3 regions of the Pantoea phyllosphaerae genome follow, and region 2 is predicted to be linked to each of the others. Evidence: predicted binding sites of a transcription regulator. Region 2 holds the regulator's gene; each other region holds the start of a gene.

Region 1 (9,657 bases), on a different contig from region 2:
TCAGGTTAAGAATATGGTCAGCATTAATGCTGCCGAGAACGGCCAGTTTTGCGCTTTTGCTCATAGGGTGTGATCCAGAAAGAGTGCGCCACCGGTTAAAGGTGGCGCATTGCCCTGCTTTTCTTTGAGTTATTTGGTGACCAGTTTCAGGTCAACGGGATTGATGGCCTGCACTTTTTCACCTTTCAGCACTTTATCGGCGGTATCGACGCCAATCATGCCGATCTTGTCCGGCATCTGAGCGACTGTTGCCGCCAGTTTGCCACCTTCGACCGCTTTCACGCCGTCGGCGGTGCCGTCAAAGCCGACTACCACGACATCAGATTTCCCGGCAGTTTGCAATGCACGTAACGCGCCAAGCGCCATTTCATCATTTTGCGCAAAGACCGCCTGCACATCCGGATGCGCCTGCAGCAGGTTCTGCATCACGTTCAGGCCCTTAGTGCGATCGAAGTCCGCTGGCTGGCTCGCCAGCACCTGGAATTTATGCGCATCCGAGGCCTGTTTAAAGCCTTCGCCACGCTCACGCGCCGCAGAGGTACCGGCAATACCCTGCAGTTCAATAATTTTGGCATTGTCGCCCAGACGCTTCGCGATATAGTCGCCCGCCATTTTGCCGCCGAAACGGTTATCGGAGGCGACATGGCTCACCACTTTGCCCTGCGCCGCGACGCGGTCCAGGGTGATCACCGGGATATTGGCCTGGTTAGCCATTTTCACCGCGTTGCCGACCGCATCGGAATCAGTTGGGTTGATCAGCAGCAGTTTGGCGCCGCGCACGGTCAGATCCTGCACGTTAGCCAGCTCTTTCGCCGGGTTGTTTTGCGAATCCAGCACGACCAGGTTGTAGCCCAGTTTATCGGCCTCTTTCTGCGCGCCCTCTTTCAGCGAGACAAAGAAGGGGTTATTCAGCGTCGACACCACCAGCGCGATGGTATCTTTCGCCACTGCGCTGGCGCTTAATGTCGCGCCGAGGATCACAGCCAGTGCGGTCAACTTTTTCATCATTTCATCCTGTGTAAAGGTCAGAGTTATTTACTGCTTTTGTTATCCACCAGTACCGCCAGCAGGATTACCACCGCTTTTACGATCATCTGGTAGTAGGAAGAGACGCCCATCAGGTTCAGGCCGTTATTCAGGAAGCCCAGGATCAGCGCGCCAATCAGGGTGCCCATAATGCGCCCTTTGCCGCCCGCCAGGCTGGTGCCGCCCAGCACCACCGCCGCAATCGCGTCCAGCTCATAGCCGGTACCCGCCGTCGGCTGCGCCGAAGAGAGGCGTGCAACTTCGATGGTGCCTGCCAGCGCCGCCAGCATGCCGCTCAGGGCGTAGACGATCACTTTTACGCGGTTAACGTTAATGCCGGAGAGGCGCGTTGCCGCTTCGTTGCCGCCCAGCGCGTAGATGTAACGACCAAGGCGCGTGTGATGCAGCATGTACCAGGCAAGCAGGAAAACGACGGCCATCAGCCACACCGGCGTCGGGATCCCCAGCGGGCGGCCAATGCCGAACCAGCCGAAGAGATCGGCGTTGTCGTTGAAGCCGGTATTAATCGGGCTGCCGTCGGTGTAGACCATGGTGACGCCGCGCAGCAGCAGCATCATCACCAGCGTGGCGATAAAGGCCTGCACCTTGCCGCGCGCCACGATAGTGCCTGTGACGGCGCCGATCGCCGCTCCCAGCGCCAGCGCACCCGCGACAGCCACCAGCGCGTTGACCTCTATGCCCACCAGCGAGGCGGCCACCGCGCCCGTCAGCGCCAGCAGCGATCCCACCGAGAGATCGATGCCGGAGGTGAGGATCACCAGCGTCATGCCGACCGCCATAATGGCGTTGACCGAGGTCTGCTGCAGAATATTGAACAGGTTCGCGACGGTGAAAAAGTTAGGGCTCTGGCTCGCCACCACCGCGATCAGCACGATGAGCGCAATCAGCGATTTTTGCTCCATCAGCCAGGCTTTGCTGAACCAGCGACGGCTGGACGGTAAGGTTTGGGTGCTCATACAACTAAATCCTCGCTGTGTTGCTTGCCTACGGCTGCCGCCATTAAAGATTCCTGCGTCGCCTGCTCGCGGGTAAATTCGCCGCCGGAACGGCCTTCATGCATCACCAGGATGCGGTCGCTCATGCCAAGCACCTCCGGCATCTCCGATGAGACGAGAATGATGCTTAGCCCTTCGGCCTTGAACTGATTAATAAGCTGGTAAATCTCTTTCTTCGCCCCGACGTCGACGCCACGCGTCGGTTCGTCAAGGATCAGCACGTTGGGACGCGTCATCAGCCCGCGCGCGATAGCCACTTTCTGCTGATTGCCGCCGGAGAGCAGGCCAATTGCCTGCTCCATTGACGGCGTTTTGATATTGAAAAGACGGATAAAATCGCCCACCGCCAGCTGCTCAGCGGCGTGTTTCAGCGTGCAGCTGCCGTTGCTGAAGTAACGCAGCGCCGTCAGCGACATGTTCTCTTTTACCGACATGCCCAGTACCAGCCCGTCGCGCTTGCGATCCTCGGAGATATAGACAATGCCGCTGGCCAGACCATCCTGCGGCGCGCGCGTTACCACTTCGCGGCCGTCGAGCCAGACGCGGCCTTTGCTGCGCGGCAGGGCGCCGTAAAGCAGCTTCATCAGCTCGGTGCGTCCGGCCCCCATCAGCCCGGAAACGCCCAGGATCTCGCCTTTGCGCAGCGTAAAGCTGACCTCATGCACGCCCGGTCCGCTGAGGTTCTCAACCTTGAGGCGAATCTCTCCCGGCGCCTGCTCGAGGCGTGGGTATTGATCTTCCAGCTTGCGCCCGACCATCATCTCGATCAGGCTCTCTTCGCTGAGCTCATTCACCGGACGTTCGGCAATAAACTGGCCGTCGCGGAAAACCGTCACGTCGTCGCAAATCTCGAAGATCTCTTTCATGCGGTGGGAGATATAGACAATGCCGCAGCCCTGCGCCTTCAGCTCGTTGATGACGCGAAACAGCGACAGCGTTTCGGTATCGGTCAGCGCGTCGGTCGGCTCATCCATAATGATCACCTGCGACTTAAAGCTCAGGACTTTGGCGATCTCCACCATCTGCTGATCGCCGATCGAAAGATCGCCCACCAGCTTGTGGCTGTTGAAACGCAGGTTGAGACGCTTCAGCAGCGCGTCCGCCTCGGCGTACATCCGTTTCCAGTCAATACGGCCGAAACGGTTGACGAACTCGCGTCCCAGAAAAATGTTCTCCGCTACGGTCAGCTGCGGAATGAGGTTTAGTTCCTGATGAATAATGCCGATACCCGCTTCCTGCGACGCTTTCGGGCCGCTGAAGGTGGTCTCTTCACCCAGCCAGCGCAGCGAACCCGCATCGCGGCTGTAGATGCCGGTCAGCACCTTCATCATGGTGGATTTGCCGGCGCCGTTCTCGCCTACCAGCGCCATCACGCGTCCTGGGTAGACCGCCAGCGACGCGCTCTTTAACGCCTTTACGCCGGGAAAGGATTTCTCAATCCCCTGGAGCTGTAATAAGGGTTGCATAACGGCCTCAGAAGGTGACGCCAGCGCTCAGGATGACATTCGCAAACGGAGAGCACTCTCCGCTGCGAATGACCGCCTGACTGCGTTGAGTCTGTTGTTTGAACTGTTCATGACTGGTGTAACGTACTGCAATCTTGTTTCCCTGGTGCTGTTGCAAGGCTTCGAGCACGGCGAGAAGCTCGCTATGGAGCTGCGGATTATGCTGCTTAATCTCTTCCGCAATCAGGGCGCTTTCCACCTGCATCTCCAGCGTGACGGCTTTTACCACCTGCATAAAATCGGGCGTGCCCGGCGTCAGCGCCAGATCGATGCGCTGCGGCCCTGCCGGGATCGGCAAGCCGGCATCGGCAATGGTCAGCGTATCCGTATGGCCCAGGCGGGCAATCAGGTAAGAGATTTCAGCGTTTAACAGGCGACCTTTTTTCATTTTCTGCTCCAGAGCGAAACGTTTCGCTGACGGCAGTGTATGAAATGGCGGCGGTAACTCAACGGGGGAAATCGAGAAGTGTGATCGTTATCGAAACGTTTCGCTCGCGCGCAGGCCAATTTGGCTTAGGCGATAAAAAGGGCCGCTGAAGCGGCCCGGCAGGGAAGGCGTTACGGCGCTTTACGCACCTGCTTAACGTCAAGTTCAATGCTGTTGAAATCTTTGTCCAGCTCCCCCGTCAGCTCAACGCGATCTTTCGGCGTAATGGTCAAACCCTCCCAGCGCTTGTGGTCGATCTCGACTTTCATGGTGCCGGTGGCGTCGCGAAACAGATAATCTTCGTCGCCGATCTGTTTCTCCAGCTGACCGCGCACGGTAATCCAGCTGTCGTCTTTCATCTCTTCCGCCTGCTTGACGGTCACCACGCTGCTCTGGTCATTCTGAAAACCTCCCTGTTTCGCCTGAACGGCAGGCGCATTCGCATCGACAAATCCGCCTTGCGGCGCGGCAAAGACCGGTGCAGTGGTCAGCGCCAGGATAGCTAAGAGTGCGGCATGCTTTTTCATATTTTCACCTCGTTTCCATGAATGTGTGTTTTGTACGCTGCTAATTAAAACACGGAGTTCTTAACAGGATCTTAAGAGGTAAAAATAAGCGAAAAGTAGCGATATCACCTGTACAAGCAGCGTTCTCCTTCGTATAAAGCCTTTGCGGACACAGGAGGGAAAATGCGTATTTTACTGATTGAGGATGACCGGCTGATTGGCGATGGCATCAAGGCTGGCCTGGGAAAATTAGGTTTCAGCGTCGACTGGTTTGTTTCCGGCGATGAGGGGTTTGCCGCGCTGCATGCCGCCCCCTGGGATGCGGTCATCCTCGATCTCTCGCTGCCGCAGCGCGACGGGCTGGAAATTCTGCGCGACTGGCGACAGCAGGGCGCGGACGTGCCGGTGCTGATCCTGACCGCCCGCGACGCCCTCGATCAGCGCGTAGAGGGGTTGCAGCTGGGGGCAGACGACTATCTCTGTAAACCCTTCGCTCTGACAGAGGTCGCCGCACGACTACAGGCGCTTATCCGGCGTCGCCACGGCCAGCTACAGCCGGAACTGCGTCACGGTAACGTCATAATGCAACCTGCCAGCCATAGCGTGACCCTGGATGGCGAGGTCGTTACGCTCAAAAGCCGGGAGCTGGCGCTGCTGGAGCTGTTTTTACGCCATCCTGGCCGCGTGCTGACGCGTGCGCAGCTGGAAGAGAAGCTCTACAGCTGGGATGCCGACGTCTCCAGCAACGCAGTGGAAGTGCATATTCATCACCTGCGTAAAAAGCTCGGCGCGACTTTTATCCGCACCGTGCACGGCGTCGGCTATATGCTGGGAGAGCCGCAATGAGCTTGTTTCTCCGGCTTGGGGTCGGCTTTGTGCTGCTGCTTGGCCTCTGCTGGGGCAGCGCCAGCCTGAGCGCCTGGCTACAGACGCGCGATACCATTAACGAACTGTTCGACACCCAGCAGCTGCTGTTCGCCAAACGCCTGATGGCGCTTGACCTCACCGCGCCCGCTGACGCTACGCTGCCTAAAAACAAGGCGCTGCTGCGCCACCATCGCGGCGATCAGGATGACGACGCGCTCGCCTTTGCTATTTTCACCCGAGACGGCAGGCCGGTGCTGAACGACGGCGAAAACGGCAGAATGCTCCCGTTCGACGCCGAGGCGCAGGGATTTCACGACGGGCGGTTAATCGACGACGATGACGACTGGCGCTTTGTCTGGCTGACGACGCCGGACGGCCAGCACCGCATCGTGGTGGGCCAGGAGTGGGAATACCGCGACGATATGGCGAAAGCGCTGGTGCAAAGCAGCATTCTGCCCTGGCTTATCGCGCTGCCGCTGATGCTGCTGCTGCTGCTTGGCCTGGTATGGCGCGAGCTGCGCCCGCTCAAGCGCATTACGCAACTGCTGGCACAGCGCGCGCCGGACGACGACAGACCGCTGGACGCCGGGCGGGTGCCGCTGGAGGTCAGACCGCTAACGGAAGCGCTGAACGGGCTGTTCAGCCGCATCAGCGCCATGGTGCAGCGCGAGCGCCGCTTTACCTCCGACGCCGCCCACGAGCTACGCAGCCCGCTGGCGGCGCTGCGCGTGCAGAGCGAGGTAGTGCAGCTTGCCGCTGACGACGAGGGGATGCGCCAGCATGCGTTGCGCCAGCTGGACGCCGGTATTCAGCGCGCTACGCGGCTGGTGGATCAGCTGCTGACGCTGTCGCGCGCCGAGGCGGAGGACGCGCGCGAGGCGTTTCAGCCAGTCGACCTCCATAGCCTGCTGCAGGAGGCACTGGCTGAGCAGCTGCCACACGCCGATCGCGCTGGCGTCGCGCTGCGTCTGGAAACGCTTGCCGAGCCGGTTATGCAGGGTCATCCGCTGCTGCTGTCGCTGCTGGTGCGCAACCTGCTGGACAACGCCATTCGCTATACGCCGGAAGGCAGCGACGTCCGGATAGTGCTGGAGAACCGCGGGCTGCGCGTTGAGGATAATGGCGCGGGCCTGAGCGAGGCGGAGATGCAGCGTCTGGGTGAGCGGTTCTGGCGGCCGCCGGGACAGGAGAAGAGCGGCAGCGGGCTGGGATTGTCGATTGTGCGCAACGTCGCGCAGCTGCACGGCATGCAGCTGCGCTTCAGCCAGCGTGAGGGCGGCGGACTCTGCGTCGCCCTGCGCTGGTAACGTTCAGATCTCGACCTGGGTGCCGAGCTCGATAACCCGGTTCGGCGGGATCTCAAACTGGTCAGGCGCGCGCAGCGCGTTGCGCTGCAGCGCCAGGAAGAGCTTGCCGCGCAGGCGCAGATACCAGGGACGTTTGCCTATAATCAGCGACTCGTGCGACATAAAGAACGAGGTCTCCATCATCCGGCAGTTAAGCCCTTCCAGCCCGCAGCGGTGGAAAATCTCCTCTACATTGGGCGTTTCGCGCCAGCCGTAGCTGGCCACCACGCGCCAGAAGGTTGGCGACAGCTGTTCGATGGCGACGCGGCGCACGTTATGCACGTAAGGCGCATCTTCGGTGCGCAGCGTCAAAAAGACCACGCGCTCGTGCAGCACCTTGTTGTGCTTGAGGTTGTGCAGCAGCGCAAAGGGGATCACGTTGAGCGCGCGCGACATATAGACGGCGGTACCCGGCACGCGCACCGGCGGCGATTTCTCCAGCGAGGCGATCATTGCCTCCAGTGAGTTGCCGTGCTCGTGCATCCGGCGCAGCAGGCGAAAGCGCTCGCTCTTCCAGGTCGTCATAATCAGGAACATGATCAGCCCCAGACAGAGCGGCAGCCAGCCGCCAGAGAAAAGCTTAATCAGGTTGGCGGAGAAGAGCGGCACATCGATGCAGAGAAACAGCGTCAGGATCAGGCCGACTGCCAGCCGGCTCCAGTGCCAGTTTTTTACCGCGACGGTGCAGGAGAGAATCGAAGTCAGCACCATGGTGCCGGTAACCGCGATGCCATAAGCCGCCGCCAGGTTGCTGGAGTGTTCAAAGCTGATAATCACGATCAGCACGGCGAAATAGAGCACCCAGTTGATCATCGGCACGTAGATCTGACCGGACTCCATCTCTGAGGTATGGATAATGCGCATGCCAGGCAGGTAACCCAGGCGCACCGCCTGGCGCGTCAGCGAGAAGACGCCAGAGATCACCGCCTGCGAGGCGATAACCGTCGCCAGCGTCGCCAGAATCAGCAGCGGGATCAGCGCCCAGTCCGGCGCCAGCAGGAAGAAAGGATTTTTAATCGCTTTCGGATCGCTGAGCAGCAGCGCGCCCTGGCCGAAATAGTTCAGCACCAGCGATGGCAGCACCACGATAAACCAGGCGATGCGAATCGGCATTTTGCCGAAGTGCCCCATGTCTGCATAGAGCGCTTCCACGCCGGTAATCGCCAGCACTACCGCGCCCAGCGCAAAGAACGAAATGGTCTTGTAGTGCATGAAGAAGCTGACCGCCCAGGAGGGATTAAGCGCCTGAAGCACTTCCGGGTTCTTCATGATGCCGGTGACGCCCAGTACCGCCAGCGTGGCGAACCAGATCAGCATCACGGGGGCGAAGAGTTTGCCCACTATACCGGTGCCATGCTTCTGGATGATAAACAGCAGCGTCAGCACTGCGATAGAGAGCGGAACGATAAAGGGATCGAGCGAGGGCGCAGCAATCTCCAGCCCTTCAATCGCCGACATGACGGAGATGGCGGGTGTAATCACCACTTCCCCATAAAAGAAGCTGCCGCCGATCAGGCCCATAATGACCAGTACCGCCGTAGCGCGTGCGCCGGTATTGCGGCCTGCCAGCGACATCAGGGTTAAAATGCCGCCCTCGCCGGCGTTGTCCGCGCGCATGACGTAGCTGATATATTTCAGCGAGACCACCAGCAGCAGCAGCCAGAAAATCAGCGACAGAAAGCCGAAAACCGCTTCGCGCTCCACGCCGAAACCAAACTGACCGGAGAGGCATTCACGCAAGGTATAGAGCGGGCTGGTGCCGATATCGCCATACACTACGCCAATCGCGGCCAGCGTTAACGCACTAAGTGATTGCTTGTTATCCGAGCTCATAGAGTCATCTTTTGTTGGAGCAGAGAGGCGCAACCCCCCATCGCTCTTGCTGTCAAAAAGCGCACAGTATGCACCTGTTTTCTAAAAAACCCACCCCGCACTTTCATCGATGCTGTCAGCGCTGACGATTTTTCTGGCGGCATTATGCGATGATTGGATTTTGTGACACAAAAAAAGCGGACGGCAATCAACGCTTTCACGCATCATAATCAGTAGAGTAGTGCGCCTGCCATAATAAGACGGCAGCAGTAACAGAAGGACAATGAAGTGATTATGGCTCAACCCCATCTTTTGGCAGAAAGAATTTCTCGTCTCAGCAATGCCCTCGAGAAGGGTCTGTATGAACGCCACGACGCTATTCGCCTCTGTCTGCTGGCGGCGCTGAGCGGTGAAAGCGTCTTTTTGCTTGGCCCGCCGGGCATCGCCAAGAGCCTGATCGCCCGCCGTCTGAAATACGCTTTTCAGAATGCCCGCGCGTTTGAATACCTGATGACGCGCTTCTCGACGCCCGAGGAGGTGTTCGGCCCGCTGTCGATTCAGGCGTTAAAAGATGAAGGCCGCTATCAGCGGCTGACGAAAGGCTATCTGCCCGACGCGGAGATCGTGTTTCTCGATGAGATCTGGAAGGCGGGCCCCGCCATCCTTAATACCCTGCTGACCGCCATTAACGAGCGCCGCTTCCGCAATGGCGACAGCGAAGAAAAAATTCCGATGCGCCTGCTGGTTACCGCCTCGAACGAACTGCCGGAAGCGGACAGCGGCCTGGAAGCGCTCTATGACCGCATGCTGATCCGTCTCTGGCTCGACAACGTGCATGAGAAGCAAAACTTTCGCAGCATGCTGACCCACCAGCAGGATGAAAATGCTAATCCGGTCGCGGAATCGCTGCGCATCAGCGACGAGGAGTATCATCAGTGGCAGCAGAGCATTAGCCAGGTCAGCCTGCCCGATAACGTCTTCGAGCTGATCTATCAGCTGCGCCAGCAGCTGGAAACCCTGCCCGACGCGCCCTATATCTCCGATCGCCGCTGGAAAAAAGCGATTCACCTCCTGCAGGCGAGCGCCTTCTACAGCGGCCGCAGCGCCATCGCGCCAATCGACCTTATTCTGTTGAAGGATTGCCTGTGGCAC
Region 2 (9,657 bases):
GGGTCCGGTGAAAGGCGGTTCAACCATTATCGCCTTCGTCGAAGATCCGGACGGCTACAAGATCGAGCTGATCGAAAATAAACACGCCGGTCACGGCCTGGGCAACTAAGTTTGCCGCTTCAGTCTGCACGCTGCGGCAGGCTGAAGCTTTCCCTTCTGCTGCACCCTCCTCTTTTTTTTGCCATAATGCGCGCTGCCTATTTTCTGCTATGAGATGCTGATGTCTGAAACGAACTCCCTGAACGCGCTGAATCAACGTTTCCGAGGTTTCTATCCTGTGGTGATCGATGTCGAGACCGCAGGCTTTAACGCGCAGACCGATGCGCTGCTGGAGATCGCCGCCACCACGCTGAAAATGGACGAAGAGGGCTGGCTGCACCGCGACCAGACGCTGCATTTCCACGTCGAGCCTTTCGAAGGCGCGCTGCTTCATCCGGAGGCGCTGGCGTTTACCGGCATCGACCCCAGCAACCCGCTGCGCGGCGCGATTAGCGAATATGAGGCGCTGCACGCTATCTTCAAAATGGTGCGCAAAGGCATCAAAGATCACCACTGTAATCGCGCCATCATGGTGGCGCACAACGCCACCTTCGATCTCAATTTTATGATGGCCGCCGCCGGGCGCGCTGGGCTGAAGCGCAACCCCTTCCATCCCTTTGCCACCTTCGACACCGCCGCGCTGAGCGGGCTGGTGCTGGGGCAGACAGTGCTGGCAAAAGCCTGTAAAGCGGCAGGCATGGATTTTGACAGCACCCAGGCGCACTCTGCGCTCTACGATACCGAGCAGACGGCAACGCTGTTCTGCGAGCTGGTAAACCGCTGGAAACGGCTGGGCGGCTGGCCGCTGCCGATGGCAGCGAGCGACGACGCGGAAACGGCGCCGGAGCAGGCGTAAAAAAAAGGCCGACTTGCGTCGGCCTTTTCAATTGCGCGGATTTTTATTCCGCTTCTTTGTGCTTTTCTGCTGTCTCTTTAATCAGCGACTGCAGTTCGCCGCGCTGGAACATCTCGACGATAATATCGCAGCCGCCAACCAGTTCACCGTCTACCCACAGCTGCGGGAAGGTCGGCCAGTTGGCATATTTCGGCAGCTCGGCGCGAATATCAGGGTTCTGCAGAATATCCACGTAAGCAAAGCGCTCACCGCAGGCAGAGAGCGCCTGCACCGCCTGTGCAGAGAAACCGCAGCTTGGCAGTTTCGGCGAGCCTTTCATATACAGCAGGACCGGGTTTTCTGCGATCTGGCGCTGAATTTTTTCTACAGTACTCATAATTGCCTTCCTTAATTCCCTACTTCGTGTTTGTTTATTGTAGCGACTTCGCCCCGTCCCTGAAAACGACAATTTCTCGCTTGTCGGGTGAAACCGCCATGTTTGTTAAGTTCTTTAGTAAAGATCTGATTTTTTCTGACGATAATCAAAACTTAAGCTGTTCATATCTGGTAATAACTTTGCTGCTATAAGCCGCTGAAATTGCTTATTTTAAACCCAACTGCAACCCTGTAACAGTTTAATAGAAAAATGGCTTAACTTTTGAAAAAAACCTGGCTTAGAATGGCCCCGGCGCTGATCTCCGATCAGATTTTTCTAACCTCGTTACGGCCTGTTGTCGTAACCGCTAACCCTGTAACCGGACTATGCGATTACTGATTACGCTCTTTATATTAGCTTTCGCGCAGCTGTTCATGAACATCGCTTCGGCTTCGCCGCAAGCGCCGGTTAACGCCAGCCTGCACAAGGCAGAGAAAAAAAGCGCGCGCGAAGATGAGCGCCGCAAACGGCGACCGGTCAAAACCAGCGCGAAAAAAGCGCGCTCTTCTACTGCGCAAAAACTCAAACTGAAAAAGCAGAAGAAGATTGAAACGGCTAAGCTTTCCGCTTCCGCCGCCGACACGAAAAAAACCCTGAAATCCTCTCGCAAACGCTATGGCCGCCAGCGCACGCTGACCACCGCAAAAGCCACTCCTCTCACGCCGCTGGATGCCGACGCCACTTCCACCCTCAAAATGAGCAAGTCCCATCGCCTGCGCTACCAGAAAGCACGCGAAACGGCGATGACCAAGCTGATGGGTCAGCTCGGCAAACCTTATCAGTGGGGCGGTACGTCACCGCACACCGGTTTCGACTGCAGCGGCCTCGTCTGGTACGCCTATAAAGACCTGGTAAAATTCAGAATTCCGCGCACCGCCAACGAAATGTACCATCTGCGCGACGCTGCGCCGGTGAAGCGCGAGTCGCTGGAGAAAGGCGATCTGGTCTTCTTTCGCATCAACGGCCGCGGCACCGCTGACCACGTCGGGGTTTATCTCGGCAACGGCAAATTCATTCAGTCGCCGCGCACTGGTAAAGATATCCAGATTAGCGGGCTTTCGGATGATTACTGGCAGCGTCACTACATCGGCGCGCGCCGGGTGATGACGCCGAAAACCATTCGCTAAGCGCCATAAAAAAACCGGGATAATCCCGGTTTTTTTATGGCTGTCTGTTAGTGCATGACGGCGGTAAAACTAAAGGCCACAATCATCAGCAGTGCCGCGCCGGTGGTCATCAACGCCAGTTTTAAATCGGTGCTCATTACCTCTCCTTATCCTTACAATTGTCAGGGTCTTGTGTGATTTTCCCATAGTTGCCGGTAAAAATCTCGTTTTATCCCGCAAGCCTTGTTAGAATCCCCGGCTCTGTTGCGCAACTGACGCAACGCCCGTGCCGTTCGCACGCAACAGCCCCTGTTTTGTCCTGCCCAGTGAGTATTTCACCGACAAAAACTGTAGCGAATTAACAGAAAACTCTCTTAGCGGACGCAAACGTTTAACATTATGCTTATCAGTAGCTTATTGATAAGTTCTGGAGTCTCTTTTTAATGGCAACAATCAAAGATGTCGCGAAGCGCGCGGGTGTCTCCACCACCACCGTTTCTCACGTGATCAATAAAACGCGCTTCGTTGCGGAAGAGACGCGCAACGCCGTCTGGCAGGCGATTCAGGAATTACACTATTCGCCCAGCGCTGTGGCGCGCAGCCTGAAGGTTAACCACACCAAAACGCTGGGGCTGCTGGCTACCTCCAGCGAAGCCCCCTATTTTGCGGAAATCATCGAAGCGGTTGAGCATCACTGCTTCGAGCGGGGCTATACCTTAATTCTCGGCAACGCCCACAACGATCTGCAGAAGCAGCGCGCCTATCTGTCGATGATGGCGCAGAAGCGCGTCGACGGCCTGCTGGTCATGTGCTCCGAGTATCCGGACGATCTGCTGAAGATGCTGGAAGAGAACCGCAATATTCCGATGGTGGTGATGGACTGGGGTGAATCGCGCGGCGACTTTACCGACACCGTGCTCGACAACGCTTTTCAGGGCGGCTATCTGGCGGGACGCTATCTGATTGAACGCGGCCATCGCGATATCGGAGCGATTCCTGGCCAGCTGGAGCGCAACACCGGCGGCGGACGCCACGCGGGCTTTTTGCAAGCGCTGGAGGAAGCGGGCATCTCGGTGCGTCCCGAGTGGATCGTACAGGGCGATTTCGAGCCGGAGTCGGGCTACCAGGCGATGCAGCAGATCCTGCAGCAGAAGCAGCGCCCGACGGCGATCTTCTGCGGCGGCGATATTATGGCGATGGGCGCGATCTGCGCCGCCGACGAGATGGGCCTGCGCGTGCCGCAGGATATTTCGGTGATCGGCTATGACAATGTGCGCAACGCGCGCTACTTCACGCCGGCGCTGACCACCGTGCATCAGCCGAAAGCCGAACTGGGCGAGAAGGCGCTGGAGATGCTGCTCGATCGCATTACCAGCAAACGCGAAGTGTCGCAGACCATCGAAGTGCGTCCTACGCTGATTGAGCGCCGCTCAGTCGGCGACGGCCCGTTCCGCGACTATCGCCGTTAATCCTCGCTTAACCACTCCTGGTTGAGCGTTTGCGCATCGCCGAGATAGCTGAGCAGCCAGCTGAGCGCCGGCGATGCGTGCGCCTCCGACCAGCTCACGCAGCAGGGGCTTTCCGGAAAAGGCGCAGGCAGCGCCAGCTCTGCCAGCTCGCCCTTATCCAGCAGCGGCCGCGCCAGATGGCCCGGCATCATCGCCACGCATAAGCCATCCAGTACGCACGCCAGCCCCGCCTGCCAGTCCGGCACCACCAGACGCCGCTGGTTGTCCAGCGTCCAGGTCATGCGGCGCGGCAGCGCGCGCGAGGTATCCTCCAGCACCAGCGATGGCCAGGCGCGCAGCGCATCGTCGTCGAGCTGCGGCTGGTGCGTCAGCGGATGGTGGCGCGCCACGACGCAGCGCCAGTTCAGCGCCCCCATATCGCGAAAGGAGAAGCGCCCGCCGACCGGGATCGCCTGAGTGGCGCCGATCGCCACCTCAACGCGCCCGTCGGCCAGCGCGTCCCAGACGCCGTTAAACACCTCATAGCTGATGTGCAGTTCCATATCGGGAAAGTGGCGATAGAAATCAGTCACCAGCTGGCGGCTGCGCGGCAGCTTCACAATGCGATCGACGGCGATGCTAAGCTGCCCGCGCCAGCCGTTAGCCAGCTGCTGGCACTGCCTGCGGGTGGCGAGCATTTTTTTGATAACCTCGCGCCCTTCACGCACAAAATGCTCGCCAGCGGCGGTCAACGCCACGTCGCGATGCTGTCGCTCAAACAGCGGCACCGCCAGCCAGGTTTCCAGCTGACGCACCGTATAGCTGACGGCAGAGGGCACGCGATGCAGCTCCTGCGCGGCGGCGCTGAAACTGCCGGTGCGCGCCACGGCGTCTACCACCTCAAGCGTATATTCGGACCACATGCTTTTTCCTTTCAAAAATTTTCACAGCACTCTGCAAATATTAACGTTTCACAGTAACGGGCGCACCCTTTTACACTCTGCCGCGTTTAACCTGCCTGTCGAAATATGAGAGTAAAAATCATGCTGTCATCAAAAGGATTTCTGCCCTACCTCGCTCTGCTCAGCATGCTGGGCTTTCTGGCGACCGATATGTATCTGCCCGCCTTCGGCGCGATGCAGATCAGCTTTAATACCTCGCCCGGCATTATCAGCGCCAGTATGAGCCTCTTCCTGGCGGGCTTCGCCATCGGCCAGCTTTTCTGGGGCCCGCTTTCCGACCGCATCGGCCGCAAACCGGTTCTGCTGATGGGGCTGGGGTTATTCGCGCTTGGCTGCGCCGGCATGCTGTGGGTGGAGAATGCGGTGCTGATGCTGGCGCTGCGCTTTGTTCAGGCCATCGGCGTCTGCGCCGCGGCGGTGAGCTGGCAGGCGCTGGTGGTAGATCGCTACCCACGCGCGCGCGCTAATAAGGTGTTCGCCACCATTATGCCGCTGGTGGCGCTTTCGCCCGCGCTGGCGCCGCTGCTCGGCGCCTGGCTGATTAGCCATTTTCACTGGCGTTCGATCTTTCTGGTGCTGACGCTGACCGGCGTGGCGCTGATGCTGGTCACGCTGCGCCTGCCCGCCAGCCGCCCGGCGGCCAAAGAGGCGAGCGAGCAGCCCGGCTTTTTCTCGCTGCTGCGCTCCGGCGTCTATGGCGGCAACGTATTGATCTATGCCGCCTGCTCCGCCAGCTTTTTCGCCTGGCTGACCGGTTCGCCCTTTATTCTCGCCGATGCAGGCCTGACGCCGGCGGATATCGGCCTGAGCTATATTCCGCAAACCATCGCCTTTCTGCTGGGCGGATTTGGCTGCCGCGCGCTGCTCAACCGTTTTGGTGGCGCGCAGCTCCTCCCGTTGCTGCTGGCGCTTTACAGCCTGAGCGTGGCGACGCTGTTCGCCGTGGCCCTCGGCGGAAGCCACAACCTGATTGCCCTGCTTGCGCCCTTCTGCGGCATGGCGCTGGCGAACGGCGCGATCTACCCAATCGTGGTGTCGAATGCGCTGCTGCCCTTCCCGCACGCCACCGGTAAAGCCGCGGCGCTGCAGAATACCCTGCAGCTTGGCCTCTGCTTCCTTGCCAGCCTCGCGGTCTCCGCAGGTTTACAACAGCCGCTGCTGATGACTACGCTGATTATGGTCGCCACTATCGCGCTGGCGATAGCGGGCTACGTCTGGCAGCGACGCGCCAGCGCACAAATGGATATTGTCCGCGTTACCACTCCCTGCCAGGATAATCACTAAGGCAACTTTTATAGTTAGCGCCCTAACAATAAGTCGTTGAATACTGACCTGGTTGAGCATATACTCAATCGGGTCAATAAATCTGCAACAAATCAATAACATAATTGTTCTATTATTAGGCGAGGCTTATCGCCCGGATGGTGACTGCGCGCGCGTTTCCTGCTGCGTCAGACCCCGATTTTTAGATCCAATCCTCTGTAAAACGTCGGATATCAGGCGCACGGAGCAATCCGTGACATTTCTCACAGGACTTGAGAAATTGACTATTCTTTTTCTCAGGTTCAACGCGGACAGGTGATGGAGAAGCTATGAGTTCATCGTTAATAGAAGAAGTGAGCCTTGAAGAAAACCACTGGTATCGCATTGTCCACGAAATGCTGGAAAAAGCGGACATCGAAATCAACGGCAGCCGCCCCTGGGATATTCAGGTTAAACAGCCTGACTTTTTTAAGCGCGTGATTCAGGAAGGCTCACTTGGTCTTGGCGAAGCTTATATGGATGGCTGGTGGGAGTGCGAACGGCTGGATATGTTTTTTCACCGCGTGCTAAAGCACAAGCTGGACCAGCAGTTGCCGCACCACTTCAAGGATACGCTGCGCGTGGCCGCCGCGCGTCTCACCAACCTACAGTCGAAAAAACGCGCCTGGATCGTGGGCAAGGAGCATTACGATCTCGGGAATGACCTCTTCTCGCTGATGCTCGATCCCTATATGCAATACTCCTGCGCCTACTGGAAAGAGGCCGAGACGCTGGAGCAGGCGCAGGAAGCGAAGCTCGATATGATCTGCCGCAAACTGCAGCTGGAGCCGGGCATGACGCTGCTGGACATCGGCTGCGGCTGGGGCGGCCTGGCGGAGTATGCCGCTCGCCACTACGGCGCGGTGGTGCACGGCGTGACCATTTCGGCAGAGCAGCAAAAACTGGCGCAGCAGCGCTGCGAAGGCCTGGACGTCACTATTCTGCTGCAGGATTATCGCGATCTTAACCAGCAGTTTGATCGTATCGTTTCGGTGGGCATGTTCGAGCACGTTGGCCCGAAAAACTACGCCACCTACTTCGACGTGGTGGACCGCAACCTCAAGCCGGACGGACTGTTCCTGTTGCACACCATTGGCGCCATCCGCACCGATATGAATGTCGATCCCTGGATTGATAAATATATTTTCCCCAACGGCTGTCTGCCGTCGGTGCGCCATATCGCGGATGCCAGCGAATCTCATTTCATTCTGGAAGACTGGCATAATTTCGGCGCCGATTATGACACCACGCTGATGGCCTGGTATGAGCGCTTTCTGCAGGCGTGGCCGCAGCTGAGTGAAACCTACGGCGAACGGTTTAAGCGCATGTTCAGCTACTACCTTAACGCCTGCGCCGGTGCCTTTCGCGCTCGCGATATTCAGCTGTGGCAGGTGGTATTTAGCCGCGGCGTAGAAGGCGGCCTGCGCGTCGCGCGCTAAGCCGCGGTGAAGAATAAGGCGCCCGGAGCGCCTTTTTTTACGCTTATTCGACGTCAGGACGCAGCGCGGCGGCTTCGCGCTGCGCCAGCACGCGCTCAACGGTATCGACGATCGCCTGCGTGTGCGGATCGATTTCGATATTGACGCGGTGCCCCAGCTTTTTCGCACCCAGCGTCGTGCGCTCCAGGGTTTCCGGGATCAAATAGACGCAAAATTTGCTTCTGGTCACTTCTCCTACCGTCAGGCTAATGCCGTCAATACCCACGAAACCTTTATGCAGAATATATTTCATCTGCGTCGGGTCCTGAATTTTAAACCAGATTTCGCGGTTATTTTCCGACTGGATAATTTTGCAGATTTCCGCAGTGGTCATAATATGGCCAGACATCAGGTGGCCGCCGATCTCATCGCTGAATTTCGCCGCGCGCTCAATATTGACAACGTCGCCTTCCTGCAGGTCGCCTAAATTGGTGACGCGCAGCGTTTCTTTAATCAGATCGAAACTGACGCGATTGCCTTCAACGGCCGTCACCGTCAGACAGCAGCCGTTGTGCGCTACCGATGCGCCCAGCGCCAGCCCCGGCAGCAGCTCTTCCGGCAGCTCTGCGACATGGGTGCGAAACAGATCTTTTTCTTCAATGGACACAATCTTTGCGGTGCCCTGCACAATTCCGGTAAACATAGTTTTGGCCTCTGCGAAGTTTGCTCTAGCTTACCACAGCTTAGCGCGCGGATATTATTTCCGCGTCGCGTCCGCTTTACAGCCGCAATATAACGCACGGCGTGACAAAACTTGGTGAATCCTGTTAATGCCGCTACACTAACCGCGCATTTCTCTGGGATTACTCCCCTTTTCTTTTTTAACAGGTGTTAACGTGCAGAAGTATTTAACAGAAGCGCGTCAATTGCTTGCCCTTGCGATTCCAGTCATCCTTGCTCAGGTGGCGCAGACTGCAATGGGGTTTGTAGATACCATCATGGCCGGCGCGGTTAGCGCCACGGATATGGCCGCCGTCGCAGTCGGCACCTCTATCTGGCTTCCGGCCATTTTATTCGGCCATGGTCTTCTGCTTGCATTGACGCCAACCGTTGCGCAACTCAACGGCTCCGGCCGCCGCGAACGTATCGCTGAACAGGTTCGCCAGGCTTACTGGCTGGCCTTCTTCGTTGCCATTCTGATTATGGCAGTTCTGTGGAACGCCGGTTACCTCATTCGCGCCATGCAGGATATTGATGAACAGCTGGCGCTGAAGGCAGAAGGCTATCTTCACGCTCTGCTGTGGGGCGCGCCCGGCTACCTCTTTTTCCAGGTAATGCGCAACCAGTGCGAAGGGCTGTCGAAAACCAAACCCGGCATGGTTATGGGCTTTATCGGCCTGCTGGTCAATATTCCGCTTAACTGGATATTTATCTACGGCCACTTCGGCATGCCGACGCTGGGCGGCGTGGGCTGCGGCGTGGCGACCGGATCGGTGTACTCGGTGATGTTCCTGGTGATGCGGCTGTGGGTGCGACGCATGGGCGCCATGCGCGATATTCGCATGCGCTCCCGCTGGTCGCCGCCATCGCGCGCCGTGCTGCAGCGTCTGTTTTCACTCGGCCTGCCGGTCGCGCTGGCGCTCTTTTTCGAGGTGACGCTGTTTGCCGTAGTGGCGCTGATGGTGTCGCCGCTGGGTATCGTCGACGTGGCGGGCCATCAGATCGCGCTGAACTTTAGCTCGCTGATGTTCGTGCTGCCGCTGTCGCTTGGCGTCGCCACCACTATCCGCGTCGGCTACCGGCTGGGCCAGGGCTCGGCTGAGCAGGCGCGCGTCGCGGCCTGGACCGCCCAGGGCGTCGGCGTCTGCATGGTGGCGATAACCGCGCTGCTGACCGTGACCTTTCGCCATCAGATCGCTCTGCTCTATAACGACAACCCGGAGGTGGTCGCGCTGGCGGCGCAGCTGATGCTGCTGGCGGCGATCTACCAGTTCTCCGATTCGATTCAGGTTATCGGCAGCGGCATTCTGCGCGGCTATAAAGATACGCGCTCGATCTTCTTTATTACCTTTATCGCCTACTGGCTGCTGGGACTGCCCAGCGGCTATACG
Region 3 (9,657 bases), on a different contig from region 2:
AAGGCGTAATGCCTTCGGGAATCGGACAGCTATAGGGCTGCGCGCGGCGCGCCCGTTCAAATTCGGCGCGACAGCGCGCCAGCGCCTGCTCATCGGTCAGCAGCTCCAGCACGGTGGCGGCCATCACTTTGCCCGCCAGCAGCATGCCTTTGTGTGCGATGCTGGTGCGGCCCTGCGCCACCAGCTGCCAGGTGTGCAGCGGCGTACCGAAGGCGAAGCAGGGCGAAAAGCACTGCGCGACGGGCGTGACCCAGCTGACGTCGCCGACGTCGGTAGAGCCGTAGAGCAGCTCGCGCGTCGCCGCGCAGGGCGCGACTTCATCCATCAGCAGCTTGTCGCCGTGCGCCTCAATCCACGCCGCGCCCGCCTCGCCGCCGGTGCGTGCCGCGTTAAGCCGCGCGTTGCGCAGATCCTCCTCGCTCAGCGTGGCGCGGATCTCGGCGGCGAAGGCGCGCTCTTCCTCGCTGTAATGCGGCAAACCGAAGTGATGCAAATAACGCTCCATCACCGCTTCCAGCGCGCGATTCGGCACGTAGTTGGAACACGCCTTGTCGAAGCGCACCGTCACCTGGGTGTCGGTCATCAGCGCCGCGCCCTGAGCGATATTGATGACGCGCTGGTAGATCGCCTGCGCCTGCGGCAGCTCGGGCGCGCGGATCAGGTAGAGCACTTCGGCGTCCGCCTGCACCACGTTGGGCGAGACGCCGCCGCTGTTGGTCACCGCATAGTGCAGCCGCGCCTCCTGCACGATATGCTCGCGCAAAAAGTTGGCGCCGGTGTTCATCAGCGTCACCGCATCGAGCGCGCTGCGGCCGAGGTGCGGCGAGTTGGCCGCGTGCGCCGCCACGCCTTTAAAGTGAAACGCTGCCTGGATATTGGCGAGGGTGCTGAGGTTGAACAGGCCGCTGAAGCCTTCGGGATGCCAGGTGACGGCGGCGTCGACATCGTCGAACAGCCCCTCGCGCACCATAAAGGTTTTGCCCGATCCGCCCTCTTCGCCGGGACAGCCGTAGAAACGCACCGTGCCGCGTCCGCCGTGCTGTTGCATCCAGGCTTTCAGGGCGCACGCCGCCGCCACGCCGGCGGTGCCGAGCAGGTTATGGCCGCAGCCGTGGCCGTTGCCGTTCTCTTCCAGCGGCTCTGGCCGCGCGCAGCCCGCTCGCTGGCTGAGTCCGGCCAGCGCGTCGAACTCGCCGAGAATGGCGAGCACCGGCTGGCCTTCGCCCGCGCTGGCGATAAAGGCGGTCTCGATATGGCCGACGCCGCGCGTCACGGCGAAGCCCTCCTGCTCCAGCGCATCGGCCAGCAGCGCGCTGGAGCGCGTTTCGGCGAAGCGGGTTTCCGGCGTGTCCCAGATGGCGTCGCTGAGGGCGGTAAAGCGCGCCTGATGGGCGTCGATATAGTCGGCCAGGAAGTCAGCGTTCATCGAGCGCCTCCAAATTGCGCCTGATTGAGCGCCAGCGTCGCCAGCGTCTGCACCGCTTTGCCCATCACGCTTTCGTCAAAGTCGAAGCGGGCGTTATGGTGGCCCGCCGCCAGATCGCAGCCGAAGATGGCGTAGGTCGCCTGGCCGCCGCGCTGCTTAACGCGCTCCATCATATAGGTGGCGTCTTCTGAACCGGCGGCCTGCGCCTTGCGATCTACCACCGAGTCGAAGATGCCGAGCGCCTCCGCCTGCTGGTGGAGGAAATCGACCCAGGGCTGGGTCGGCGTGCAGCTGCGCGCCGCGCCCATCAGTTTCACCTCATACTCCACGCCGTACATCGCCGCGGCGCCGGCGATCACGCGCAGCGCCTGCTGGTAGATGTCGTCGTTAACCTGGTTGCTGACGCCGCGCGTCTCAACCTTCATCAGCGCGGTGTCGGCCACCACGTTGCGGCCGGTGCCCGCCTGCAGCACGCCGACGTTGACGCGCGCGACGCCGCCGCTGTGCTGCGGCAGGCCGTGCAGCCCCAGCGTGGCCTGCGCCGCCGCCAGCAGCGCGTTACGCCCTTCTTCAGGCCTGCCGCCCGCATGGGCGCCGACGCCGGTGAAATGCACATCCAGCTTGGTGGTGGCGAGGAAGCTGTCGCTGCCGCACACCAGCTCGCCAGCGGGCACGCCGGTGCCGAGATGGATGGCGGTAAAGAGGTCGACATCGTCGACCACGCCCGCCTCTACCATCGCCTTCGCGCCGCGCACCCCCTCCTCGGCAGGCTGGAAGATCAGCTTGATCGTGCCGCTCAGCTGCGACTTCATCGCCATCAGCACGCTGGCGAGCGCCAGCCCGATAGTGGTATGGCCGTCATGGCCGCAGGCGTGCATCATGCCGGGATTGCAGGAGACAAAACCTTCGCGCTGCGGCAGGTGATCGGGCGCCTGGCTCTCGTTGAGATCGAGCGCATCCATATCGACGCGGAATCCCATTACCGGGCCGGGACGGCCGGTTTCCAGCGTGGCGACGACGCCGCAAAAGCCGCCGGAGAAAGAGGGCAGCCACTGCGCCAGCGCGCCCTGCTGCAGCGCGCGCGCCTCGTGCTGTTTCAACACGTCAGCGTCGGGGAGTCCCATACGCGCCTCGGCGTTAATCACCTCACGACCCAGCTGTAGCTGATAGCCCAGCTTATGCAGCACGTCGGCCACGCGCGTCGCGGTGCGAAATTCCAGCCAGCCGGACTCGGCAAACTGATGGAGATCGCGCCGCCAGCTTTGCATCTGCGGCGCCAGCGCCTGAATCTGCTCAGAGAGGGTAGTCATAGGAGATCCTTATTGATGGTTTTTTATGCACGCTCCCGAATTTACACAAGCCGTGCAGGCCGCATAAGATGCGAATATCTTTCTCCTGATAAACAGTGGTTATCATGCCGTCACAGCTAAAATTGCATCAGCTACGCGCCTTCGTTGAGGTTGCGCGTCAGGGCAGCATCCGCGCCGCAAGCCGTCTTTCCGGGCTTTCTCAGCCGGCGCTGACCAAAGCGATTCAGGAACTGGAGCAGGTTTTAGGTGCAAAACTCTTTGTTCGCCGCCAGCAAGGTGTGGTGCTGACCGACGTGGGTGATAACTTTTTTCGCCATGCCAGTCTGGTTTTGGAAGAATTACGTGTGGCGCAGGAGGATATTCAGCAGCGGCTTGGACTGGCGGGCGGCCAGGTGAATATTGGCGTGGGCGGCAGCGTGGCGCGCACCATCATGCCGCAGGTTATCACCCAGTTTCATCGCGAGTATCCGCTGGTTAAGGTGCGGATTGTGGAAGGCCAGCTGGTGTCGATGATCCCGGAGCTGCGCCAGGGCGAGCTCGATTTCACCATCAATACCTACGATCAGAGCCATCTTGACCAGGAGCTGAGTTTTGAAAAAATGATGCAGCGCGACTACAAAGTGGTGGTGCGCAGGGGGCACCCGATGGAGAAGGCGCGGTCGCTTAAGGCACTTCAGCAGTGCAACTGGACGATGCCGACGCCGAAGGGCAGCTACTATCGCCTGCTGCACGATCTCTTTGCCGAGCGCGGCATGGCGCCCAAAATTGTGGTCTCCTGCGAAACCTTTATGGCCTGCACCAGCCTGGTGGCGCAGAGCGATTTTGTCAGCATTCTGTCGGTTGATGTCATCAACGATGCGGTGCTCGGCCAGCAGCTGGTGGCGCTGGATCTGGACGAGCCCTTGCCGAAGGCAACCTTCTATTTGATCCAGCGAAAGGAGACGGCGCTGACGCCGATGAGCGCCTATATGGCGCAACTCTTTCGTCGTTATTGTCAGTAAAAACAAAGGATAAAGTCGATCGTCTACACTCTTAGAGTACTGTAAGAAATCCAACCGACAATACAGAGGTGAAGATGCAAGTCAGCCCTTATCTGTTTCTCTATGGCCGTTGTGAAGAGGCTATCGACTTTTACCTGCAGGCTACCGGTGGAGAGTTAATCTCTAAAATGACGTTCGGCGATATGCCGGATCAGGGTGAGCAGGTGGGCGATCAATCTGCAGCGCCGCAGCCGCCGGAAAAAATCATGCATGCGCAACTGCGCATCGGCGACGGTGAGCTGATGCTGAGCGACGGCAATACCGAGAAGCCGCCGGCATCAGAGCACGCCGGTTATGCGGTCAGCCTGTCGACTAACGACGTCGAAGAGGGTAAAGCCTGGTTCGAGAAACTGTCGGCGGGCGGCAAGGTAACGACGCCGTGGCAGGAGACCTTCTGGTCGAACGGCTTTGCGATGTTTATTGATAAGTTCAACATCCCGTGGCGCATCAACGTAGAGAAGCCGCAGGAATAAGTCGGTTCAGGGAGTGTGATGGCGCGGCGAGCCTGATCCGATTGCAAAGTCGCTCAAGGCCTCCATGCTCGCCTGGCCCGCGCGGATACGCACCTCGTCCCTGAGGTGCGCCCGTAAACGGGCCAACGCGCTGCGCTGTTCAAAAACGCTCCCGGCGCTTTTGTCTCTGTCGCGGGACGCTTTGCTCTTCGGCTCAGCCTCGCCGCTCTGTAAGATCGGTGCTGTTAGCCCGATTTATCAGAAGTTATAACCCGCCACCAGGTAGTAACCCCAGCCGGTCGATTTCACTTCAAACGGCCCACGGCCGAAGTTCAGCTCCTGACCGTCCGCCCACTGGCCGCCGTTGTGGAAATAACGCGCCACGGCGGAAATATGCCAGTGGTCGTAGCCCAGCGACAGAATATGACTGGAGGCGATGGAGTTGCTGGTGCGCGACGCGTCGGATTTGTCGCGCAGATCGGAGCCCCAGTCAAAATTGGTAAAGCCGATATAGCTGAGGTTGCCGCCCCACAGCGTACCGATCGGCACCATATATTTCACCTTGAAGCGATAGCCATCCCAGCTGTTCTCATTCGCCGCGCCGTAGTTTTCCCACTGATATTTGGCGTAGACGTTAAGCGACAGGCCGACGTCGCTGTGCGTGTCGATGTCGGTGCCGAGACCCATATACCAGGTATTCTGGCGGTTATCGCTGTTGCGGCCCATATCGTAGATATAGTTGTTGGCGAAGTACCACTCTTTGAACGGACCGAAGGCCAGGCTGGTGCCGGTCAGCTTATCGATAGAGAAGCGCGGCTCGATTTCCATAAACATCGGCGAACCGTGGTCGAAAATGCCGTTGGCGTTGCTGTTGCCCATGCCGAAAAAGTTGGTCAGATCGAGGTAGCCGTAAAAATCGAACCAGTCTTTTTTCGCGAAGGCTTCATATTCCAGATAGACGTCGTTATTGAACTGCGGTCCAAAGCGGGTGTGATAGCTGCCCACTACGTTGACGCTCTGGTGCCACCAGTCAGAGAGATATTGCGGATCGCTTTCGGCGGCCTGCGCGCCGCTGCTCAGGGAGGTTGCCAGCAAGGCGCCTGCTATCAAGCTTTTAAATTTCATTATCATTAACCACATGCTTTTGACCGCGCAGCGGCGCAGTCAGAGTGAAATCGATCCCAGAGTGGGCGGCGAAGATGTAACCGTTTTTTACAGCCGGTTTTTGACCTGCGTAGCCTGACCGTTACAGGGCGATAGAAAATAGATTTTGCTCACGTTTGTCAAAATGTGTTGCATTGCATTTACGTGAAAATGTGAAGCGTATCACGAAAATAAGCCGTAGCGAACGGAACGCCGCAACCGTTTACGTTGTCGGCATCGCGCGCGAACGTGAAAATCAGGGCAGGGTGACGCGAACCTGTAAACCGCAGATAGCGCCCTGGGAATTAAGGCAGTTGGAGAGGGAAACATGGATATGGTGCTTTTGCGCCACGCTGCGCACGATCGACAAACCTAAACCGCTGCCCTGCGCCTTCACCGTCGGCGAGCGGGTAAAGCGGTCAAAGGCGCGATCGATAAACGCCTCCGGCATGCCGGGGCCGTTATCGACAATATCGACCACCGTGCGATCGCCGACGCGATGCAGCAAGACGTCCACCAGGCTGCCTTCCGGGGTATGCAGCATGGCGTTGCCGATCAGATTATCAAACAGGCTGCGCAGCTCGGAGCGGCTTGCCTGCAAACGATAGTGCGTCGAGCCGTTGAAGCCGATATCGATGCCGCGCTTGTCGGCCACCACCATCAGCTGCTCAATGCTCTCTTTCAGCAGATCCTCCAGCTCGATATTCTCTACCGAAGCGACCACGGTTTTATCTTCCTGGCGCGAGATATTGAGCAGCTGCGTCACCAGATGACGCGTGCGCGTTACGCCCGCTTCCAGCTGATCGAACTGGCGGCTCGCTTCGCCCGGCTGAATATGCTGGCGCAGATTCTCCAGCTGCAGCGTCACCGCCGTGACCGGGGTGCGCAGCTCGTGCGCCGCATCCTCCAGAAACTGACGCTGCGACGACCAGGCGGCGCGCAGCTTGTTGAGCAGCGAATTGTAGGCCTCGACCAGCGGCAGGATCTCGTCCGGCAGCCCTTCAGGCGACACCAGGTGTGGATGCAACGTCTCCTGCGCGGCGATTTCGCGCGAGGCGACGCGCAGATCGCGGGTGATTTTGCGCACCACCAGCCAGATCACCAGCAGCGAGAGCGGCATCATCAAAATCAGGGGAATAATCGCCGCCAGTGCGCGCCTCACCATCTCGGCACGCATATGGCTGAGGTTATGCATCACCTGGATGGTTTTAATCTCGCTGCCCGGCTCGCCGGGCCGGGTATAGATACGCCAGGCGCACTCGTCGCAGTCGCCGACGTCGATATCATGCCAGCCCTTTTGCGCCTGCAGCGGCGCATGCAGCGCTGGCCAGGAGCTGGCGCGCAGCCTGCCGTTGCCGTCCCACAGCTGCACAACGTAGGCGCTTTTCATTTTATCGGCGTGCAGCATCAGCGGCATCAGCGCCGGGATCTCTTTATTGGTGGCCCAGGCGTCGGCGATTTTCGACAGCTGGTCATCCTTCATGGTGCCGATCATGTCGCCGTAGCAGCTGAAGAAATACCAGGTCACGCCGCCGATCATCAGCAGATGGATAATCAGCAGCGTGCTCAGCAGCTTATTGCGCAGGGAGCGCATAAAAGCGAAAGGTTTCATAGCGCGGGCACGCGCCAGCCGAGTCCGCGCACGTTGCGGATGGCGTCATTATCGAGCTTACGGCGCATGCCGTGGATTAGCACATCTACCGCGTTGCTGGTCACCTCTTCGCCCCAGCCGTAGATGCGGTTCTCCAGCTGCTCGCGCGACAGGATGGCGCCGGGACGCTCCAGCAGGGCGTAAAGCAGCGCATATTCGCGCGCGGTAAGCTGTTCGCGCTGGCCCTTATAGAGCACTTCGCGCGTCATCATATCCAGCTGAACGTCGCCGCTGCCGAGCAGCGAGTCCGCCGCGCCGTGGCGGCGTCGGGTTATTGCACGCATGCGCGCCAGCACCTCTTGCAGGTCGAAAGGTTTCAGAAGGTAGTCGTCGGCGCCGCTGTCGAGCCCCTGCACGCGCTGCGCCACCGTGTCGCGCGCCGTTAAAATCAGCACCGGCGTGGTGTCGCCGCGGCCGCGCGCGCGCTTCAGCACCTGCAGCCCGTCGTCGCGCGGCAGGCCGAGGTCGAGCAGCACGCAGGTGTAGTCGCCTTCATGCCAGGCGTGATGGGCGAAGACGCCGTCGCGCGCCCAGTCAACCGACCAGCCAGCGGCTTCCAGCGCCTGCTGCAGATTGGCACCGATCATTTCATCATCTTCAACCAAAAGTACGCGCATGGAAGATCGCCTCGTCAGTTACTGGCGGCAGTGTACGCCGGGATTATTAGCACAGAATTAAAGGCCCCGCACGGCGAGGCCTGCCAGACGCAATGCTAATTCTGCGCTAATTTTTCGCTAATTAAGGGATAAATTTTCCGCGCTAAAGTGGGTTCACTGGACATCATGCCGTATCAGGAGGAACTCATGAATCAGCGCGAATTTATTCGTAGTCTGCTGCAGTGGATTGAAAGCAACTTAGGCCAGGACCTGCATCTGGATGAGGTGTCGCGTCGCTCGGGCTATTCCCGCTGGCATCTGCAGCGTCTGTTTCGTCAGCATACCGGCTTTTCGCTGGCGGAATATATTCGCCAGCGCCGCCTGACGGAGTCCGCGCTGCTGCTGCTGAACAGCAACGAGGCGATTCTGCAGGTGGCGATGAACTACGGTTTCGACACCCAGCAGGCCTACACGCGCACCTTTAAAAACTATTTCCGCGTCACGCCGGGGCAGCTACGCCGTCAGCGGCGCGTCGAGCCGGACAGGCTGCTTTTTCCGCTGGCCATGGCGAGCTGACGCCAGCAAACAGATGTAACCGATAGCGGAATTGTTTAGTCTGCGCTTTTCCGGCGGACGAAAACAATTATGGATCACAGCGAAAACTTAACGGCGATGATGATGTTCGCCCGCGTCGTGGAGTGCCGAAGCTTCAGCGAGGCCGCGCGCGCGCTCGGCCTGTCGAAATCCCACGTCAGCCGGGAGATCGCCCGGCTTGAGGTGCGGCTCGGCTTTAAGCTGCTGCACCGCACCACGCGCAATATGGCGCTGACCGAGCTGGGTCAGGCCTATTATCCCTTCTGCACCCGCATGCTGGCGGAGATGCATCGCGCCGACGCCTTTGTGCAGCAGCTGCATCAGAACGTCGCGGGCAACGTGCGGCTGCAGGCGCCGGTCACCTACGGCTGCCAGTGCGTGGCGCCCGCGCTTAATCCCTTTCTGCGTCGCCATATCCATATCAATGTCGATCTCGACCTGACCGATCGCGGCAGCGAAGAGCGGGAAAACCCGGCCGATATCGCCGTGGTGATCCGCGCCCGCGCGCCACAGACCGCGCACGTCCGGCTGTTAGGCGATATCGAATGGGGACTCTACGCCGCGCCGGACTACCTGGCGCAGCGCCCGCCGGTGACCCATCCCGATATGCTGCCGCGCCACGATCTGCTGATGTTCCACGGGCCGGCGCACACCGCCGCGCTGCCTTTCCGCCGCGACAAGCAGCGGCTGGCGATCGACGTGCGCAGCCGCTTTCGCGCCAATAACAGCATGGCGCTGCTCAACGCCGCGCAGGCGGGCAGCGGCATCGCCTATCTCCCCTCCTATATGGCGCAGGCGGCGCTGGCGCGCGGCGAGATTATCCAGCTGCTGGCGGAGTGGCAGATGGATCGCCTGCAAAGCTATCTGCTGCTGAAAGAGGCGCAGCCTGCCGCGCCGGTCAGCCTGCTGTGCGACGCGCTGGTCGCGGCGCTGGGCGGCTGATTGTTGCTGTGTGGCAACAGCGGGCGGCGCTGAGTAATTATCGCGCCGTGACTGTTGTTCCCGCGTCAACGACGCTAGCCTGAAAGCCAGACAAAAGGAGGGCATGATGGAAGCGATCGCTGCGCCAGACGCGCAAATCTGGAAACGTAACTTATGGGTATGCGTGCTGGGCTCATTCAGCACTATTGTGGCGATGACGCTGCTGCTGCCTTTTCTGCCGCTCTATGTGCGAGAGCTGGGCGTAACGGAACCGGCGGCGATTGCACGCTGGTCCGGGCTGGCCTACGGGGCAACCTTCTTCAGTGCCGCGCTGACCGCGCCGCTGTGGGGCAGGCTGGCGGATCGCTATGGCCGCAAGCTGATGCTGATCCGCGCCAGCCTCGGCATGGCCGTGGCGATGGCGCTGATCGGCATGGCCACCGCGCCCTGGCAGCTGGTGGCGCTGCGGCTGCTGGCGGGGCTGCTCGGCGGCTACGCCTCCGGCTCGACGATTCTGGTGGCGG

What was found. The regulator PurR, encoded in region 2, represses purine synthesis genes. The targets are predictions, from matches to a motif close to CANGCAAACGTTTGCNTG.
Region 1: the regulator PurR is predicted to act here: its motif matches at 3,947-3,964, upstream of rbsD (D-ribose pyranase).
Region 3: the regulator PurR is predicted to act here: its motif matches at 5,584-5,601, upstream of ACR6A7_RS07455 (nucleoside-specific channel-forming protein Tsx).

Annotation. Positions count from the first base shown of each region.
Region 1 is NZ_JBPFDE010000013.1:116,727-126,383, reverse strand. Features, by position in the region: gene rbsK (ribokinase) at 1-64, opposite strand, end outside; gene rbsB (ribose ABC transporter substrate-binding protein RbsB) at 130-1,005, opposite strand; gene rbsC (ribose ABC transporter permease) at 1,032-2,003, opposite strand; gene rbsA (ribose ABC transporter ATP-binding protein RbsA) at 2,000-3,508, opposite strand; gene rbsD (D-ribose pyranase) at 3,516-3,935, opposite strand; gene ACR6A7_RS16835 (YgiW/YdeI family stress tolerance OB fold protein) at 4,106-4,501, opposite strand; gene qseB (quorum sensing response regulator transcription factor QseB) at 4,664-5,326, shown strand; gene qseC (quorum sensing histidine kinase QseC) at 5,323-6,654, shown strand; gene kup (low affinity potassium transporter Kup) at 6,658-8,526, opposite strand; gene ravA (ATPase RavA) at 8,800-9,657, shown strand, end outside.
Region 2 is NZ_JBPFDE010000023.1:604-10,260, reverse strand. Features, by position in the region: gene gloA (lactoylglutathione lyase) at 1-109, shown strand, start outside; gene rnt (ribonuclease T) at 221-895, shown strand; gene ACR6A7_RS20230 (Grx4 family monothiol glutaredoxin) at 939-1,274, opposite strand; gene ACR6A7_RS20225 (C40 family peptidase) at 1,637-2,437, shown strand; gene cydH (cytochrome bd-I oxidase subunit CydH) at 2,485-2,574, opposite strand; gene purR (HTH-type transcriptional repressor PurR) at 2,860-3,885, shown strand; gene punR (DNA-binding transcriptional activator PunR) at 3,882-4,787, opposite strand; gene punC (purine nucleoside transporter PunC) at 4,908-6,110, shown strand; gene cfa (cyclopropane fatty acyl phospholipid synthase) at 6,419-7,567, shown strand; gene ACR6A7_RS20195 (riboflavin synthase subunit alpha) at 7,611-8,249, opposite strand; gene ACR6A7_RS20190 (MATE family efflux transporter) at 8,443-9,657, shown strand, end outside.
Region 3 is NZ_JBPFDE010000004.1:87,659-97,315, forward strand. Features, by position in the region: gene ACR6A7_RS07435 (M20 family metallopeptidase) at 1-1,426, opposite strand, end outside; gene ACR6A7_RS07440 (amidohydrolase) at 1,423-2,736, opposite strand; gene ACR6A7_RS07445 (LysR family transcriptional regulator) at 2,841-3,737, shown strand; gene yjdN (VOC family metalloprotein YjdN) at 3,812-4,249, shown strand; gene ACR6A7_RS07455 (nucleoside-specific channel-forming protein Tsx) at 4,487-5,353, opposite strand; gene ACR6A7_RS07460 (sensor histidine kinase) at 5,628-6,983, opposite strand; gene ACR6A7_RS07465 (response regulator) at 6,980-7,639, opposite strand; gene ACR6A7_RS07470 (helix-turn-helix domain-containing protein) at 7,826-8,194, shown strand; gene ACR6A7_RS07475 (LysR family transcriptional regulator) at 8,264-9,154, shown strand; gene ACR6A7_RS07480 (MFS transporter) at 9,258-9,657, shown strand, end outside.